Linked DNA regions of Methanotorris igneus Kol 5. The main gene of each other region encodes a partner of the protein of the gene in region 2 in a complex. Links are inferred from orthologs where the notes say so. Each region holds a gene or a part of one and is shown on either strand. Other genes may lie near its edges.

Region 1 (2,877 bases), 640 kb from region 2 along the record:
ATGGACCTGGAGGCATCCCTGTTGAACCTTTTTGGACTTTAATGTCACAAGGTGCGATTGCTCCTCCTTTTATAGGAGCAGGTGTTTTACTTGCTTCTAATTCTTTGAATAACTTGAATGGGTTCATATCTGTAACAAGGATTGCTGCCCCTTTCTCAACATAGTCAGCGAGTTTAGCAAATTCAGGATTGTTTGTTTCTTCAGCAACTTCTTTGATTGCTCTTATGATTAGTGAGTTTCTTGACATTCTTAAAATCATCTTTCCTCTAATCTTATCTCTAATCTCTTGGAGCTGTCTTGCAGGAACTTCCATCATGTCAACTATTGCTACGACAGGTTTACTTTTGAGGAGTTCCTTTAATGTCTTTACCTCCTCAATTTTCCAAGGGGCAATTTTACGTTGTGTTGCTACTGCTGATGTCATTTTTTCCATCCCCTTATTTTTCTATTTTAACTGCTGGCCCCATTGTGAGTTTTACATATGCACTTTTAACGTGGTAAAGCCCCTTCTCGTATTTCTTAGCGACTGTGTTTAATATGGCCTCGATATTTTCAGCAACTTGTTCATCACTCATCTTTTCATTACCGACTAAAACATGGAATATTGGTTTATCTCTTGTGTTTACAACAACTGTCTTTTTAAGTCTTTCAACTAATGGCTTTAAATTGATATTTGCAGGAACTGGTTTTGGCATCTTCCCTCTTGGACCTAATATTGGACCAAGGTATCTACCAACCAAAGGCATCATGTCCGCCTGAGCTATGAAGAAATCATGAGCATTTGCAACCTTTCTTGCTTTTCTTTTGTCTTTACCTAATTCTTCTAATTCCTCTTCTCTAATAACAGTTAAACCTAATTCTTCTGCCTGAGCCGCCAAATCCCCTTTTGCGATAACCGCGATTTTTGCTTCTTTACCTCTTCCATGAGGCAATACTACTTCTTCTTTTAACCTGTTCTCTGGCCTTGATAGGTCCAATTCCTTGAGGTTCACTACTAAGTCGAATGACTGTGTGAAGTTTCGCGGCTTCGCAAGGCGGCGAGCCTCCTTCACTGCTTGCAATATCTTTTCTCTGTCCATGCTATTGCCTCCCTTTAATTAGTGTATAGAGCATCATTACTATACATAACCTATTATATAAATATTACTGCAAAGATAGCTTAGCTAAAAATTACGATTTTTAACCATACGTGATTGTTTATTCTTTAATTTTTAAAATAATGTATTGAAAAAAGTAGATTTGTTATTGATTTGTATGCATGCTAAAAATTTAATAGATTGATATTATGCCTAATTAATATCATAAGAGGTATTTAACTTTAACTGTCCTCATGTTTTTTATATTTTATCCTTAGTTTATGTTCTGTAATAATTCGTCACACATCTTTATTAAATCCTTTAGTGCCTCTTTTAAAACTTCTTCTGCATTAATACCTTCTTTGGTCTTAACCAATAACTTTGGGTTTGATATATATCTTCCGGTGTTGGGGTCTAAAACTGGGTGGTCTATTGAATAGGAGGCCATCAAAACACCATCTTTATTTAGCAAAATATCCTTTAACACATTACACAATGAGTGGTCTTCATTTAACAACTCAACTTCTATTAAATTTTCTTTTTTTTCTAAAATTTTTACCATTTTTTTGTCCATAATTTATCTCCTCCTTTATTTTATGAAAATTAAAAGAAAAAATTTTAAATTAAATTTACATTAAATTAACTTTAATTTATTGTTTTTCGACTTCTATTCCTGCGAGTTCCTTTTTTGCCAACTTTATATCTTTATTTAATACGATTCTTCCATTTTCTTCCCTGAAAAATTCCTTTTCGAGTCCTTCTTCAATTACCTCATCAACGTCTTTACCAGTTAAATAGGCCGCAAGAACAATAACATTCTTTACTGGTTTTGAACCAATGTTTCTAAATGCAAGTTCCCCATAAATTTCATTCAACTCACATAAAATTTCATTTAACTTATCCAATTCAAGTGAAGTTTTAATAACACCTTCTTCCTTTAAATACTTAACATTATGACCTAAAGCTTTTAAGGTATCGATTATTAAATCCTTGTTTACAGGATATTTCAAATCACTTAAACTATATTCATACATTCCTTCTTCATCTTTTGTATATTTTCTGTGGACTCTCTCTATTATTGATACTATTGTTCTGTAATTTTCAACAATTGAATCCTTGTCATAACCAAAAATCTTAATCCTCAACAAATTTTCTCTTGATTCTATTAAGCAGTCAATGTTTAATTTTGATATTCTATCGCAAATTTCAAGCATTTCTTCACTACATGATGTTTTTGCAGTAATGACTTTTCTCATTTTCTCACCAAATTAAATATATAAGATGGAGTATAAAAATTTTCGTCCATAATCCCTTACATTAAACATTAACATTACCTATTTATTTTTTGGGGTTTATATATAGCCATTTGCGTTATAAGTGGCTATTGTGCATAATCAAAAAATATTTGGCAAAACCTTGGGTTTTGCCGTTAAATATAAGGGAGGGAAAAACTATGATTGATGATATATTAAAAAATACTTTGGAAGTAGTATCTGTTGAAGAATTAAAGGAAGTTATGGAGAAGAAAGATAAGAGGGCATACATTGGATTTGAACCAAGTGGAAAGATACATTTAGGACATTACTTGCAAATAAGAAAGATGATTGACTTGCAGAATGCGGGATTTGATGTTGTTATATTGCTTGCTGATTTACATGCTTACTTAAATCAGAAAGGAACTATGGAAGAAATTAAAGAATTAGCGGAATACAACAAGAGATGTTTTGAAGCAATGGGGGTTAAGGCAGAGTATGTTTATGGGAGTGAGTTTCAGTTGGATAAAGAATACACCTTAGATGTT
Region 2 (3,978 bases):
GTTTTAGTTGCTTGAGCTTGCATTTCTACTGATTCTTTGCTTGTATCTCTAAGTACTTTTTTACCCCCAAATCTTTTTCTGAATGGCCTCCTTCTATTTCCTACAATGACCCTTATATTCTTTACGTCGGTGTGTCTTCTTGCAATTTGCACAGCTCTTTCAATGTTTCTTCCTCTGTTTCCAATAACTGCTCTTCTAAATTTAGGATTTATTCTTACATATGCTATTAATTCCCCATTAATTTTTTTGAACCAAACGTCTTCCAATTCTATTGGAGCAAATATATTTTTGATGAATTTTTTAAGGTCTGATGAATATTCTATGATGTCAATCTTTTTACCAAATTTCTCCATGGCGGTTTTTACGTTTTCTCCACCTTTCCCAATTGCTGCACCTATATCTCCCTCTTTAACAACAAATACAATCCTATCATCATCACAAATACAATCGATGACAGTTGCACCGCTTAATTTTTCAAAATAACCAATTTTCATAATTTCTTCTGTTGTTAACCTAACTTTCATTAAATATCACCTGAATTTCCTTCTTTTATTAAACTCAAAATATTTGAGTTCCCTTCTTCGAGGACAAGAAGTGCAGCAACTGGGAAAGGTTTCCCACAGATAGCCCCTAATTCTAATGATGTTACATTGTGGGTATAAACTGGAATATCTGAGAGTTTTGCATAGTATTTTACATCCTCTTCAAGTTCTTTTGGACAGTTACCAGCAATAATAACCAATTTACCTTCTCCGTGTTTTATGAATTTTATTGTTCTTTTTGAACCTAATATAACTTTTCCAGTATCAACCGCAGTTCTAATTGCCTTATTTATATCCATTTTCACTCCTCCTTCTCATTTTTTACTCCGGAGGATTTTTCCTCCAAAATATTTTGTTTGATTTTAAGCGTAAAGGTTTTGAATGTGTTGGTTATAATAGTTCAAAGTTATTTTTATACTTTTTGTATACGGACATGATTTTGAAATGTCATTTTAAAACAACAAAAATGGTTTAAACAACAGTTAGAATATATCAAAAAATAAAAGAGTTTAAATATATTAATTATCTCTATCTTCGGCAACCTTATTATTTAAGTTAGTAGTATTTATACTTTTACCCTCTTCATAGTCCCTATCAATATACAACTTAACACACCCAGTTCCTAAGTAGATTGGCTTACCTACAATAACGTTTTCAATAACTCCCTTCAACTCATCTTTATAACCCCTAATCGCCGCAGTATATAAATGTTTAACTGTCTCCTCGAATGCCGCCCTCGCCAAGACAGATGCTTTTTCTCCACCGACCCCATGCCTACCTATTGGCTTAACTTCCCCATCTGCTGTCATAATATCTGCCACAAGCATCAAGTGCCTTATATCAACATCAAGACCCTGCTCTTCCAAGGTTGATTTCATCTCATTTATAATTGCATTCCTTGCTGCCTCAATTCCAAGAACTTCCTGAATCTCTATAATGTTGTTTGTTATAGTTCTTGTTTTATCTACACCCTCAATTTTAAAGACCTCTTTCAAGTTAGAACCTTCACTGTAGAGAACGTATTCATCCCCTTCTTTTTTAATTATAACCCTTTCAATATTTGGCACTCCTTTCAACTGCACAGACCTAACTTTTGGCAATCTCTTTCTTAAAGTTTTGAGAGATGGGTTCTTTATTTTTAAATATAACTTATTTCCATCAACCTCAATTTTTAATTTCAACTTTTTCTTAATTGCGTCAACAACATCATCTATGGTTAAATCCCTACTCCTTAACCTATCTTCATCCAACTCAATGGTTATACACTCCCTTATTAAATCAATACTGACACTTTTGGAAACTGTATCGACGGTAGTACTCTCAATTTCCTTTGCGACTTTCTCTGCTTTTGCCCTATCGTATCTATAGTCCTCCTCCAAATAAATTGTCATCATTGGTGTTGATGGTTCCTTTCTCGCATCAACAATCTCAATCATCCTTGGCAAACCAAGAGTAACGTTAAGTTCCGCGACTCCCGCATAGTGGAAGGTTCTCATCGTGTTGTGTGTGATCAAACCTTCGGCCGTCGTGAAAGTTTCCAGACCTTCAACGCTTAAATCATAGACATAGCCATCGTAGTTGACTTCCTCTATCGATACTATTTCATCCCAGATGACATCACTCTCTACGGCTTTTCTAAGAACCTTCAACTCTTCCAATTCAACGTTTTTCGCTCTAGCGAGCTCTTCAAGTTTTGTAAGATGCCTTTGCAAGGTAGTTCTTCCTATCTTCTGCTTTCTGACAAACTTCCTCGCGTAGTGCAACGGATATCCGAGCTTTTTAGAGGCATCTAAAAGTGCCGAACCTATCGATGGGATCACGTCTATTAGATCGTACGTGGTTTTAGATTTCAGCGATTCAACAAGTTTCTCAAGCTTCCTAGCCTTTTCTGGAATGGAGGAACCTATCTCCTCTGCAAACCTCTTAGCGTACCTGTAGGATATCTCGATTCCGTACTGTCCCTTTACCCTTCTCTTAACGCAGAATATTCCGAACCTTGTTAGTAACAGGGCTATTTCGTCTATCAGATCTTTGGATGATGAGAACGCTCTAATCGTCTTTCTTTCAACGCTTACACTTCCGTCTCCGTCGAAATAACCCTGCAATATACCTCTGACGAACTCCTTCTCAGCGCTAAACACGAAGTCTGGAATCTTCTTCTCCTCTGCATTACTACCAAAGTTCTGGACGAACTCACTTAGAACTGAAGAGTACAACCTTATGTCATGACTCTTTGAAAATCCGCTGTGGTTATCGTATTCAGCCGTCTTAATACCAAGTCTCTCCGCCAACTTTCTGACTATTTCGATGACCTCCTTGTTTGTATTCGAGATCGACACGAAGTATTTCGTTGAATAGCCGTCTGCTAGGTATATACCCAAGAAGTATCCGAGGTCGAAGTCCAATTCGAGCTTTCTATCAATAACCTTACCGTTGATCGGCTTTATTGAATCACCAGAAACTGGATAGCTGACGAACTCAGCTAGGTCGATTGCGGATATGCAGTTCAATGGCATGTACCTTATCGCCGGAATCCTATCTCTAACCTTGAGCTTTCTACCCTCTATGGGCACTACTTTATTGTTCTGCCTGACGACGAACGAGTGATAAGGAGTTGCGGTGATTACTCTTCCAGACCTCGTCTTAATCCTTATGAGTTTCCCGCTGAATCTGTGCCTTATAACGCTTGTAATTCTCTTCCAGTGGACTTTTTCGTCCTGATCCAGGCTCAGTGCGTAGACATCTACTGGCAAATCGCAGATTTCATGAACTCCCTGCTTAACGAATCCAAATTTCTCTATGCATTCATCAACAAATCTGCCGATCTCAACTAATCTGACGTTCTCTCCTTCCTTAATTACGATCTTCTCATCATAGGGCAAGGACATCTGAGTACCTGGCTCACCAATGGACTGTGCTGCAACAACCCCAACAGCTTCCCCTGGTTCAACAAGTGTCCTCTTATAAGCTTTAACTGTCTCTTCAATAATTTCATCAATAATTTTTTCATCCGTTATGTTCTCTTTTACAAGTTTGCTTACCAATTCCTCTTTTAATGAAAGTGGCAACTCCGTATTTTCAACTTTTTTCTTAATCATTTCCGCTAACTCCATGTTACCCACCGATGAAAATTATTTGACAAAATTGCCCCAATTATTCTTCATATTTTGCCTTAACTTTGGTTATTATTTTGTCAATATCAACTGCCTTACCATGGTCTGCTTTTGATGGATCTACTCCATCTTCTCCATAGACAAATTGAATTATTGTTCCTCTTGAGTCTCTTACAGTTCCATCATACTCTGCCCTTAAATCTTGGAGAGCGTTAATTAATCTTCTCTGCATGTAACCAGATTGTGCAGTTCTAACAGCCTGGTCAACAAGACCTTCCCTACCTCCCATTGCGTGGAAGAAGTATTCAATTGGAGAAAGTCCT

The links.
Region 1: METIG_RS07800 (region 2) and METIG_RS04675 share a complex: the UniProt entries of both Methanocaldococcus jannaschii proteins name them as parts of the RNA polymerase complex. The link is inferred for Methanotorris igneus Kol 5 from one-to-one orthologs.

What each region holds. Positions count from the first base shown.
Region 1 is NC_015562.1:946,368-949,244, reverse strand. It holds METIG_RS04675 (DNA-directed RNA polymerase subunit L), read right to left. Parts: upstream 1,651-2,877; coding sequence 1,351-1,650; downstream 1-1,350. Other genes in the region: METIG_RS04665 (tyrosine--tRNA ligase), read left to right, coding at 2,530-2,877; METIG_RS04670 (DUF2067 family protein), read right to left, coding at 1,727-2,332; METIG_RS04680 (50S ribosomal protein L1), read right to left, coding at 438-1,079; METIG_RS04685 (50S ribosomal protein L10), read right to left, coding at 1-424. UniProt on the Methanocaldococcus jannaschii protein: DNA-dependent RNA polymerase (RNAP) catalyzes the transcription of DNA into RNA using the four ribonucleoside triphosphates as substrates.
Region 2 is NC_015562.1:1,585,084-1,589,061, reverse strand. The notes cover bases 859-3,978. They hold METIG_RS07800 (DNA-directed RNA polymerase subunit A''), read right to left. Parts: upstream 3,656-3,978; coding sequence 1,061-3,655; downstream 859-1,060. Other genes in these bases: rpoA1 (DNA-directed RNA polymerase subunit A'), read right to left, coding at 3,696-3,978. In the rest of the region: METIG_RS07810 (NusA-like transcription termination signal-binding factor), read right to left, coding at 1-524; METIG_RS07805 (50S ribosomal protein L30e), read right to left, coding at 524-841. UniProt on the Methanocaldococcus jannaschii protein: DNA-dependent RNA polymerase (RNAP) catalyzes the transcription of DNA into RNA using the four ribonucleoside triphosphates as substrates. Forms part of the jaw domain.